3 regions of the Bacillus mexicanus genome follow, and region 3 is predicted to be linked to each of the others. Evidence: riboswitches for the same ligand, from Rfam matches in the RefSeq annotation. Region 3 holds a riboswitch; each other region holds the start of a gene.
What was found. Region 3 has a riboswitch for S-adenosylmethionine ahead of metK (methionine adenosyltransferase). Riboswitches for the same ligand answer to the same signal wherever they lie in the genome.
Positions count from the first base shown of each region.

Region 1 (4,154 bases), 1.3 Mb from region 3:
TAATTTCAGCTTCAAAGGTATTAAGAATTTGCTGTTTTTCTTCTTCTGTCAAATTATATTTCTCTGAAAGCTGGTCGGGGAGCTTCGCGATATCCCATTGTTCATAAATCACCTCTTGACTGTCCAAAAAGCTTGCTACTTCCTCTTGATTTTCAATCGTTGTATTTGCCTCATCATGAATTCGAATTGTCGCCATTTCAGTTCCTCCCTTTTATGTAACCAGCTGGTGCTGGAGTGTTTTCAATTTCAAATGGCAGCTGAACAAAAATTCATATGCTTCGAGTATTCTCTTTGCTTCAAATGCTGTTTTTCCCCAAGCTGTAATACCGTGATTCCGGATCAGCACAGCCCCTGAATCTTCTGAAATCTCTTCTGCAAACAGTGCCGCAAGCGTCGGAATATGAGCCGGATTTTCAATGATCGGTATAGACACTTCCGCATTCTCTTCCCACAGGCCGAGCGCTTTTATGATTTCCTGGCCTTTGAATGTAATTTTCTTTTGTTCTCCGTATAGCTCTGATATCACATTATTGTTTACTGTGTGAACATGCAGGCAGCAGCCGGCATTGGTTTTATTGTACAAATGTATGTGCAAAAGCGTTTCTGCTGAAGGCTTCAGTGAATGCCCTCTTTCTGCGGGCTCTCCGTTTTGATTCACCAGCAGAAAATCATCAGCTGTTTCTTTTCGTTTATCTTTTCCGCTTGCGGTTACGAGAAATGTGAAAGGCTCATCAGAAACTTTAATAGACAGATTGCCGCTCGTCGCCGGAAACCAATCTCTTTCTGCTAATTCCCGCTTTACTTCAGCAAGTTCTTTCCAACGCTCTTGTTTTGCAGCCATTCCTGTACCTCCTTTACATTCTCAATACTTTTTCTTATCTCATAAAAGTCTTGATACGGAAGATGATTCAAATGATGTTCTCGGCATTCGTTTAATAAATAATCCCTTGCAAAGCAAAGGTCAGACAGCTTTGCCGCCTCCACATCTGTAACCGAATCACCGATCATGATGATATATTGATTCGGTTCAGAAAGTTCACGTATCACAGTCGGCTTACAGCACCCGCATTGATTGCTGCATGTTCCGTCGCAGGAATGAGGCCAGTCAATATGAATATAGTCATTATCAAATGACGCATGGTTGCAATAAATATGGTCTTTCTCCACAATGCCTTCAAGCAATGGATATACAAAAAAGTCCATTCCTCCGCTTACGACATAAAACGGCAGCTTGTTCTCATTGATAAATGCAACAAATTCCTGAAATCCTTCTCTGATTTTCGCGTCTTCTAATACAAATCTTGTAATCTCTTCTTTTAAATGGCTTGGCAGAAGGCCGAACATCCGACCGACACCTTCCTTGATCGACAGTGTTTTGGAAAGCACGCCGTCTTTTAACGCCGTCCACTCTGGCGGAGCGAATGTTTTCATGATGCTTATAATGTTGTCGTTCATTGTGATGGTTCCGTCAAAATCACAAATAATTAAAGGCTTTTGAGTCATACAGCTTCAACCTTCCCCCATTTATCTAGCGCGAGCTTTAGATCTTTGCATTGCTCGGCTTTTTCATCAATCAGCTGTGCATCTAAAACCGCATCAATTATGGCTCTGAACGCTTTGCCCCCGCCTTGGGCGCCGTTCGGATGTCCATGTACGCCTCCTCCGGCGTTAATAATATGATCTATGCCGAAATCCCGCATCAAAAGCGGCACCATGCCGGGATGAATGCCTGCTGACGGAACGGCAAATGTTTGATTAAAGTCATCCTCTCTTACACATTCCTCGTGAATCGCCAGCGCATCCTCTCTTGGAAGCGCAACAGAACCATATGGAGACGGAAAGAGACTAAAATCGGCACCGCAATACCTGTTTAATTTTCCGAGCAAAAGGGCGTGAGAAAAGCCGTAAAAAGGAGATGACGTAAATGCCCCGCTAACCGCTGGATGTGCCATAATCGGAATCTGGATTTCAGGATCTTCCGCAAGGCTTTGCATGACATCCAAGCCGTAAGCGAAGACATTAAACAAAAGCGCATCCGCCCCTAATTCGGCGGCGCGTCTCGCTTTGTCTTTCAGATCAGCCGTGCGGCCCGTCAAATTCACCGCGTACAGTGTTTTATGTCCGGTTTGTTCATATGTTTCTTTCAATATTTGCTTTCCCTCAGTAATTCTTGTTTCAAAAGGCGCCAAACCTGTTTCAAAGAAAATTTCATCGTCCTTAATCAAGTCAACTCCGCCAAGCGCCTGCTGTCTGAGCTGTTCTTTAATGTCACTCAGATCTCTGCCGATAACCCCTTTAAAAATGCTCATTAACAGCGGCCTCTCAAACTCTCCCAGCAGCTTTCGGATGCCGTATACGCCAAACTTTGGCCCCGGCAGCGTGCGCTTAAATGCTTCTGAAAAATGCAGATCAAGTAATTTGATTTTTCCGTCCAGCGACAGCTTGCCAAACACTGTTGTCAGCAGAGCCGGGATGTCCTGTGAGAAATTGATCTCAGGATAGGCAATTGTGATGACCGCTTGTTTACCTGATGCAGGAGTTCCTTCTCTTTCCTCGACCTTCAGCACACGCCCCTTATGCTTTTGTATTTGCTCTTGTTTCACCAGAGGCAGATCTGTCCATGAGCCTACTGTCAATCCTGTCGCGATTTGTTCTGCTTTTTTCTCTATTTCAGCTCCCGGTTCTGTCAGGAGATATGTTGCCAATAACTCACTCATGCCAGAGCTCCTTTCATTTTCATCCATATAAAAAAACCTCTTCAAACAGCCATCCGCGTCTAAAGAGGTTTCGTTTCTCGTCCGAATCTTATCTCTCAGCCGCCAGCTGCAAGAATTAGCACCGTGCTTTACAAAGTCGGTTGCCGGGCTTCATCGGGCTCGTCCCTCTGCCTGCTCTTGATAAGAAAATATAGATTTTATAAATTATTTTGAATTATCCCACCGTTACAGAATCTTGTCAATGCTTTTTCGGGTAAACAAATTCAGTTTCCCAATTCGATCAGCGGCTTCCTTAAGTCTTTCTTCGCTTGTCAGCAGTCCGACTCTAATATAGCCCTCGCCATATTCACCGAAGCCGTTTCCAGCGGCGACCGCCACATTCGCTTTTTCCAGCAAAAGGTCTGAGAACTGCTCAGACGTATAGCCTTTAGGTACAGGCAGCCATGCAAAAAATGAACCTGCCGGAGCTGTCACCTCCCAGCCGATGTCCCGGCATGCTGTGATCCAAGCGTCTCTCCTGCTCTCATAGCGGGCATTTTGCTCCGCCACACATGTTTGTTCAGCTAGCAGCGCCGCTGCAGCTGCCTCCTGGGTCGCTTTGAAAAGACTGACAAACATATGGTCTTGATAAAGATTGATCGCTTCAATGACCGAAGCGTTTCCGACGGCAAAGCCGACCCGCCATCCTGCCATATTATACGTTTTTGACAGCGTGTAAATTTCAATGCCGATATCCTTTGCCCCTTCAGTCTGCAAAAAGCTTAACGGCTTGTTCCCGTCAAACCCTACAGCGCCGTAAGCAAAATCGTGTACGACACAGATTTCATTTTCTTTCGCAAAATTCACGGTTTCTTCAAAAAATGCAGAAGTAGCAACAGCCCCGGTCGGATTGTTCGGATAATTTAAATACATTAATTTCGCCTGTTCCCTCACTTCAGCAGAGATGCTGCTGTAATCAGGGAGAAACGCCCTCTCTTTTACGAGCGGCATCATTTCCATTTTCGCTTTTGCAAGCATGACACCTGACCAGTAATCAGGATAGCCCGGATCAGGAACTAAAATCGTATCACCGGGGTTTAACAAACATTGCGGGAGCTCAACCAAACCAGCTTTTCCGCCGAATAATACAGCGATTTCAGTTTCCGGGTCAAGATCAATGCCATATTCTCTTTTATAAAATGCTGCGGCGGCTGATTTTAGACTATGTGAGCCGCGAAAAGTTGAGTATTTATGATTTTCAGGATCAGCAACAGCCCGTTTCATTTCTTCGACGATATGTTTCGGAGTCGGCTGATCCGGATTTCCCTGTCCGAGATTGATGACATCGTGTCCTTCTGCGAGCTTTCGATTCACTTTCTGCACTAGAGAAGCAAAGAATTGCTTAGGCAATTCCTTCAATACATGAGACTGTTCAAAATTCATCTATTCTCACCTTCT
Region 1 covers NZ_JBCEYV010000001.1:1,312,631-1,316,784, forward strand. The annotation lists gene AAGG74_RS06945 (1,2-dihydroxy-3-keto-5-methylthiopentene dioxygenase) at 1-196, opposite strand, end outside; gene AAGG74_RS06950 (methylthioribulose 1-phosphate dehydratase) at 212-841, opposite strand; gene mtnX (2-hydroxy-3-keto-5-methylthiopentenyl-1-phosphate phosphatase) at 799-1,503, opposite strand; gene mtnW (2,3-diketo-5-methylthiopentyl-1-phosphate enolase) at 1,500-2,717, opposite strand; SAM riboswitch class I at 2,803-2,904, opposite strand; gene AAGG74_RS06965 (pyridoxal phosphate-dependent aminotransferase) at 2,943-4,139, opposite strand.
Region 1: linked by a shared signal. The riboswitch ahead of mtnW (2,3-diketo-5-methylthiopentyl-1-phosphate enolase) and the one ahead of metK (methionine adenosyltransferase) in region 3 are both predicted to bind S-adenosylmethionine.

Region 2 (4,154 bases), 1.3 Mb from region 3:
TTTGTTCGGAATTTGCGCCTGTTGCAAACTGTTTGAGTGCTTGAATATCAGCTTGCGCCTGCTGAATTTGCTCACTGATCGCCGCTTTTCCTGATACTAAACCTTCTTTCAAAGCTGTCAGCTCGGCTAGCTTTTCTTTTGCGTAGGATAATCCATTCAGTAAATCCTTCTCCAAATGCTCGTCAGGGTGTTTCGCTACAGGCACATGCAGCAGGCTGCTGGAAGGCTGAATCCACAGTTCATCCACTTTAGCAATGCTGAGTATATGGAGAATGGCATCGAGACGTTCATCAAGATCCGCTTTCCAAATGTTGCGTCCGTCAATCACGCCGGCTGCCAGCACTTTGTCTGTCGGAAAACCGTGTGTTTTGAGCTGTTCCAGATTTCTGCCTTTATCGTGGACGAAATCAAGGCCAATTCCCTGTACCGGGTAAGAGATCAGCTCTTCATAAGCATCAACAGAATCAAAATACGTTTGCAAAAGCACATTCAAGGAGGAAAGCTCGCTTGTTATGCTTTCAAATAATTCTTTTGCGCTACGGACATCCTCGCTAGAAGCTGTAACAAGCGCCGGCTCATCAATTTGAACCCATTTAACGCCTTCTTCCTCAAGCTCTTTTAACAGCTGTGCATATAACGGGACAAGGCGTTTTTGGATTGCTTTTGCTTCAGATGGTTTATAGCCTTTGGCAAGCGTGACAAACGTATAAGGGCCGACAATCACCGGTTTTGTCTCAATACCGTATTCCTGTTTGATCCTGCGGTAATCTGTGAGCTGTTTGTTTCGTGTCAGCCGGAACTCAATGCTTTCGTCATATTCAGGAACGATGTAATGGTAGTTTGTATTAAACCATTTTGTCATTTCACTGGACACGGCATCTTTTATTCCGCGGGCAATAGCGAAGTATGTATCGGTAGCGTCAGTCAAATGTCTGAATCGTTTCGGTATCCAGTTGAAGCTGACTGCTGTGTCGAGTACATGATCATACTGTGTGAAATCAGAAACAGGCACAACATCAATCTGCTGGTCAATTTGTGTTTTTACGGCAGATAAAAACAGGTCGTCGATTTGCTTTAAAAACGTATCTTTATCATTGCTGCCTTTCCAATACGCTTCAAGCGCTTTTTTCCATTCTCTGTTCAGTCCGATTCTTGGAAACCCTACATTCGATGTTTTGATGGTTGTCATTGTTTCTCCTCCTTTATATGTAAAACACTCTCGTTAACCCGCGGATACAGGCTGCTAAGAGGTTTTCTCACAACAAAAAGCCTCTTTCCCATGAGAGAAAGAGGCTTTTCTACGTAAAACACTGCCTCTCTCATCTCTCAGACACAATCTGATGGAATTAGCACCGTGCCTTATGAGACATCAGTCTCGGCGCGAAAAGCAGTGCGCCCCATTTCACAATGGAATTACGGTCGGTTGCTGTTGGGGTCAAAAGGCCAATCCCTCGCCCAACTCTCGATAAGAGAAAATGTTATGAATTTTTTAAAAGTTAAATCATTTGTTGGTAATCTTAACAGGAATCCAAATTCACTGTCAACATAGAATCGAAAAAATATTTTACAGTATTTTCATTATATTATATAAGAAAAATAATTTTATAGGGTCAGCAAATGTGATTGCTCTGCCTGTTCTGCAAGCTCATCTAGAACAGTTAAATACAGGAATCCATTGCCTGCCAGCGTTTTAGCAATATCAAGCGGAAATGTTCTGCGGATCAGCTGTGCATAAACCTCAGATTCAGATAGCTTTCGTTGAAATGCTTCTTCCTCAAAGCTTTTGATTAAAGCGAGCGCTCCGCTGACATGGGGGGCAGCCATTGATGTGCCGGTAAGCTTACCGTACTTTTTGTTAGGGAGGGTAGATAATATTTGTTCACCCGGAGCGACAAGATCAATTTCCTTATTAGCGTTTGAAAATTCTGATAATTTACGCGCTACGGAAACAGATCCAACTGCAATGACTTCATTATATGCCGCAGGGTAGGAAAGCTCTTCTGTGCGTTCGTCGCCGTCACCTTCATTCCCCGCTGCGCAAACGATGAGCACTCCGCTTTTAACGGCATTTTTCACCGCTTCTTTCAGCTCAGGTACATCGGTTGGTCCGCCAAGAGACATTGAGATAATATCGACTTTCTGTTCTACAGCATAGTTAATGCCGTTAATAATCCATTCGTACTGTCCGCTGCCGTTTTCACCACCGAGAACCTTCACAATCAACAGGCTTGCCTCAGGGGCAACTCCAGAAATCCCGCCGTTTGAATCATTGGCTGCAACAGTTCCGGCGACGTGTGTGCCGTGTCCGTTGTAGTCGGTAATTGCATCTTCCTTGCCGCCGTCGTCATCCGTAAAATTCTTTCCGCCGATGATTTGGGTTTTTAAATCAGGATGGCTTGCGTCGCATCCAGTGTCCAATATAGCGATTTTTACATTTTTTCCTTTTACCCCTTTTGCCCACATTTCTGGCGCCTTAATCACTTTAATGCCCTCAGGAAGCTCGTTTACATCCATGATCTGCTCATTGGTCACATACGGGATCAAGCGGATTTCACCATTCATAAAAAAGCCCTCCTTTTTTATGCTTTCAAGTGGATACAAGGGTGTTACCTCCTATTATATGAAAAAAACAATCGTTCAGACAGAGTCATTTGAATCATTTTGAAAAAATAGGATCCCGTCGAAATAATCAATTATTTTCAAAAAAACAGCTTTAATATGTATGACTGGGATTCAGCCGTCGGTCAAGTTATAATAATGTTAGGGAAAGGAGCATTGTGATGAAACTGAATGAAAAATTATATGCATTTTTTTCAGAGCATGTGGAACAAATGGCCGAGGAATGGATTGATACAATGGAGGAAAGCGATCCGAATTCGCTTTACGCCTTACATAATGCGTCAGTAACGGAAGAATTGAAAGAGCAGGATAGAGAATTTTACCGACATTTGAACTACATGTATGTTTTACCGGAAAAACAATTTCTCGAAGAATTTCAAGAGTGGGTCATTGAGCTGACGGACGATCAAAAGCATCTTAATACTCCGGTTCAGTATGTCATTCGGGAGTTTATGAGAAATCGGAGATTATATACGAAGTATTTTGAGAAGTTTGCAGAAGAAAACGAATCGGCGTTTGAATCGGGAGAGAAACAAAAATGGGCTGATTTGATTGTCAAAGTCTTTGATTTCACCATTTATACTTTCGTTGATCACGCTGAAACAAATGCCAAACAGCAATTAAACGCTCAGAGAGAAATGATATTGGAATTAAGCTCACCTGTTATTACCCTGAGCAAGTCAACAGCTTTGCTTCCGCTTGTCGGTGACATTGATACCGAACGGGCGAAGTTTATTTTGGAAAACACGCTTCAATCTTGTGCAAAAAGACGTGTGGAGAATCTGTTAATCGATCTGTCAGGTGTTGTGATAGTTGATACGATGGTCGCGCACCAAATCTTTAAATTGATCGAGGCCCTGAATTTGATCGGTGTTAAATCAACCCTGTCAGGAATCAGACCTGAAATTGCGCAAACCGCTGTACAGCTGGGAATCGATTTTTCTAATATTACAATTAAAACCAATCTTGCTCAGGCATTAAACTATCATCAATAAGAAAACTCCGCTATCGCCGATAGCGGAGTTTTTATGCTGCGAAACAGAAAAGATTCTGCGAATAACAAGTGAGCGAGGCAGCGTTCCGAGTGTTTCGGCTTATCAATGATCCGTAAAACAAATGAATCAACCTAACAGAAAGCGAGCTTGAGGAAGACGGCGGTGTTCCGTCTGCGAAATTGAAATCCATCTGCAACAAGAGAACCGAGGCAGAATATGATCTCCGCAAAGGTTGGACGTATCATTAAGCAGGGGATTTTCATGATAAGAAACCTTCTTTTGGACAATCTAAATAAAAAAGGAGGCGAAACAGATGGATAAGAAAGAGGAGCAATATATCAATCAGGCTGAATATGTGCCCCATCCGACGAAGGAAGGAGAGTACGCTTTATTACTTCATGAAACCTATCATTTGCTATCTGAAGATGACGAGACACAAACGACAGAATAAGGGCTTTGGCCCTTATTTTGTTTCGTAATTGTAATGAAAACGCATTAATTACTTTTTTGAGTTGACACAGCTTATTTTTTTCTGTAATC
Region 2 covers NZ_JBCEYV010000001.1:1,343,954-1,348,107, reverse strand. The annotation lists gene metE (5-methyltetrahydropteroyltriglutamate--homocysteine S-methyltransferase) at 1-1,189, opposite strand, end outside; SAM riboswitch class I at 1,317-1,472, opposite strand; gene AAGG74_RS07120 (S8 family peptidase) at 1,603-2,562, opposite strand; gene rsbRB (RsbT co-antagonist RsbRB) at 2,781-3,614, shown strand; gene AAGG74_RS07110 (transcriptional regulator SplA domain-containing protein) at 3,928-4,065, shown strand.
Region 2: linked by a shared signal. The riboswitch ahead of metE (5-methyltetrahydropteroyltriglutamate--homocysteine S-methyltransferase) and the one ahead of metK (methionine adenosyltransferase) in region 3 are both predicted to bind S-adenosylmethionine.

Region 3 (4,154 bases):
TGTTCTTCCACGTGTTTTCCGGCTGAAGGATATGATCAGGAACGCCAGGAACGTGAAGCGGAATGTGCAGGCCGAAAATATCGTCAGTCATCATTTCAGCATCCTCTAATTTGCCTTCAATCGCTGCTTTGACCATCGCTCTCGTGTAAGAAAGCTTCATGCGTTCGCCTGTGCCGTAGCCGCCGCCGGTCCAGCCGGTATTGACCAAGAAAACGTCTGCGCCGTGTTCATCGATCTTTTGGCCGAGCATTTCAGCGTAGACGTGAGCAGGAAGCGGTAAAAACGGTGAGCCGAAGCATGTGGAAAACGTCGTCTCAGGAGACGTCACACCGCGTTCGGTTCCAGCTAGCTTGCTCGTATAGCCGCTCAAGAAATGGTACATCGCCTGTTCTTTCGTCAGCTTGCTGATCGGCGGCAGCACTCCGAATGCATCAGCCGTCAAAAATACAATCGCTGACGGGTGGCCTGCCATGCTCGGAGTTACAATGTTGTCAATCATATGAATCGGATAAGCCGCCCGCGTGTTTTCAGTATAGAAGGAATCATCATAATTGGCTTCCCGCGTACCTTCATCCACAACAACATTCTCGAGAACAGACCCAAAGCGGATCGCATTAAAAATCTGAGGCTCTTTTTCCTTGCTTAAATGAATACATTTAGCGTAGCACCCGCCTTCAATATTAAAGACGCCTGTGTCAGACCAGCCGTGTTCATCGTCGCCGATCAGCTTGCGATCAGCATCGGCTGAAAGGGTGGTTTTACCTGTGCCAGACAATCCGAAGAAAAGGGCGACATCACCTGTCTCACCGACATTGGCGGAGCAGTGCATGGATAGAATATTTCTTTCAGGGAGCAGGAAATTCATAATGGAGAAAATCGATTTTTTCATTTCCCCAGCATACTCTGTTCCGCCGATTAAGATCGTGCGCTTTTCGAAAGAGACAATAATAAACGTTTCGGAATGTGTGCCGTCTGTTTTTGAATCTGCTTTGAAATGTGGTGCAGAAAGAATCGTAAACGGCTGTTCAACTGTTTTCTTATCATTGCCTTCCGGGCGGATAAACAGCTGTCTGGCGAATAAATTGTGCCATGCGAACTCATTTACGACGGTGATCGGCAGCCTGTATTTTTCGTCTGCTCCGGCAAATCCTTCGAAAACGAACAGCTCATCTCGCTGCTTCAGATAGCTGACGACTTTCGCGTACAGCCGCTCAAATGCTTCTTCTGAAATCGGCTGATTCACCGGACCCCAATCGACCTTATGTTTCGTGCTTTCTTCCGCCACGATAAATTTGTCTTTAGGTGAACGTCCCGTATAAGCCCCTGTTGTCGCCCGGACAGCACCCGTAGAAGTTAAAATGCCTTCGTTGCGGGATAATACTTTTTCTGTAAGCTGTGCTGCTGATAAATTATGACACACATTTGGACTTGTTAATAATGCTTGTAAATCAGCGGTCAAATCAACTGAGTTCATATGAAACCTTCCTTTATCGTTTTTTTGTGTTTTGCTAATTGTGAATTAGTATAACATATATTTTTAAATAGTCTATACTATTTATCGTTTTTTGTGTATGCATATTCCAATCTTTTCCCTTGATATAGGCGCCTATTTCTTTTGAATCATATTGACATTGCAAACCTTTTTACGATAAGATATTTCATTGAGCGGATACTCTTATCCCGAGCTGGCGGAGGGACAGGCCCTATGAAGCCCAGCAACCGGTTTCTCTGTTATTTATTATGTTCAATTGTGTGAGACAACCAAGGTGCTAACCTGTTGCAAGGTTGTATGATTCCTTGAGCGATAAGAGTGAAAGGCACAAAGACCAAACCCTTTCCTCGATGGAAAAGGTTTTTTTATTTCATAAATATGCCAATTTACATTCTCTAATATAACGTTTCATTGTATAAGAGGGAGCGAGTTCCGTATCATATATACAAGGTCTTTCGGGAGGCCTTGTGCAGGAGGAAGCAAATCATGAGTAAAAATCGTCGTTTATTTACATCAGAATCTGTTACGGAGGGGCATCCGGATAAAATCTGTGACCAGATTTCTGACAGCATTTTAGATGAAATTTTAAAGAAAGACCCTAACGCGCGTGTTGCTTGTGAAACATCTGTGACAACTGGCTTAGTTCTTGTCAGCGGAGAGATCACAACATCTACGTATGTTGACATTCCGAAAACCGTTCGCCAAACCATTAAAGAGATCGGATACACACGTGCGAAATACGGATTTGATGCGGAAACTTGTGCAGTTTTAACATCAATTGACGAGCAATCTGCTGATATTGCGATGGGTGTAGACCAAGCGCTTGAAGCCCGTGAAGGCACAATGAGCGACGAAGAAATTGAAGCGATCGGTGCGGGTGACCAAGGTTTAATGTTCGGTTATGCGTGCAACGAAACGAAAGAGCTAATGCCTCTTCCAATTTCACTTGCTCATAAATTGGCCCGCCGCCTCAGTGAAGTCCGTAAAGAAGATATTCTTCCGTACCTTCGCCCTGACGGCAAAACACAGGTAACAGTTGAGTACGATGAACAGAACAAACCTGTTCGCATTGACGCGATTGTCATTTCAACTCAGCATCACCCTGAAATTACGCTTGAGCAAATCCAGCGTAACATTAAAGAACATGTGATCAACCCGGTTGTTCCTGAAGAGCTGATTGATGAGGAAACAAAATATTTCATCAACCCTACAGGACGTTTCGTTATCGGAGGGCCTCAAGGGGATGCTGGACTTACAGGACGCAAAATCATCGTTGATACGTATGGCGGCTATGCACGCCACGGCGGCGGCGCGTTCTCAGGTAAGGATGCGACGAAGGTAGACCGTTCTGCTGCATATGCAGCAAGATATGTTGCAAAAAACATCGTTGCGGCTGAGCTGGCAGATTCTTGCGAAGTGCAGCTTGCTTACGCGATCGGTGTTGCTCAGCCCGTGTCAATCTCAATCAACACTTTCGGTTCCGGAAAAGCTTCTGAGGAAAAACTGATTGAAGTTGTTCGCAATAACTTTGATTTACGACCTGCCGGCATTATCAAAATGCTTGATTTACGCCGTCCGATCTACAAACAAACTGCTGCATACGGCCACTTTGGACGCCACGATGTTGATCTTCCGTGGGAACGTACAGACAAGGCGGAGCAGCTGCGTAAAGAAGCGTTAGGAGAATAATTTTATAGCCGCTTACTGGTAAGCGGCTTTCCTTTTTTATCGTTGTATTCATGTTTATTTTTTTACATACTGTGAAACCAAATATTATTCACAGCGTCTATAAATAGGGGTTCAATGATGACAATTTTAATTATGGAGGCAATACTATGTGTGGATTTGTCGGGGTTTTTAACAAGCATCCGTTAGCTCAAACCGCTGATCAAGAAGAACTAATCAAACAAATGAACCAAATGATCGTTCACCGCGGTCCTGACAGTGATGGATATTTCCATGATGAGCACGTTGGATTTGGATTCAGACGGCTCAGCATTATTGACGTAGAAAATGGCGGACAGCCTTTATCATATGAAGATGAAACATATTGGATTATCTTTAACGGAGAAATCTACAACTATATTGAACTGAGAGAAGAACTTGAAGCTAAGGGGTATACATTCAACACAGATTCGGACACAGAGGTTCTTCTTGCGACTTACCGTCACTATAAAGAAGAAGCTGCGTCCAAACTGCGCGGTATGTTTGCTTTTCTCATTTGGAATAAAAACGATCATGTTCTTTATGGAGCAAGAGATCCATTCGGCATTAAACCATTGTACTACACAACGATCAATGATCAGGTGTATTTTGCCTCAGAGAGAAAAAGTTTAATGGTTGCCCAGAATGATATTGAAATAGATAAAGAGGCATTGCAGCAATACATGTCTTTCCAATTCGTTCCTGAACCAAGCACGCTTGATGCAAATGTGAAAAAAGTAGAGCCGGGTTCACAGTTCACCATCCGCCCGGACGGAGATATCACATTCAAAACGTATTTCAAAGCGAACTTTAAACCGGTTCAGACTGAAGAAGAAAAGCTTGTGAAAGAGGTCAGAGACGCGATCTATGACTCTGTGAACGTTCATATGAGAAGTGACGTTCCTGTCGGTTCATTCCTGTCTGGCGGAATTGATTCTTCTTTTATTGTATCCGTTGC
Region 3 covers NZ_JBCEYV010000001.1:23,177-27,330, forward strand. The annotation lists gene pckA (phosphoenolpyruvate carboxykinase (ATP)) at 1-1,474, opposite strand, end outside; SAM riboswitch class I at 1,673-1,811, shown strand; gene metK (methionine adenosyltransferase) at 1,979-3,181, shown strand; gene asnB (asparagine synthase (glutamine-hydrolyzing)) at 3,328-4,154, shown strand, end outside.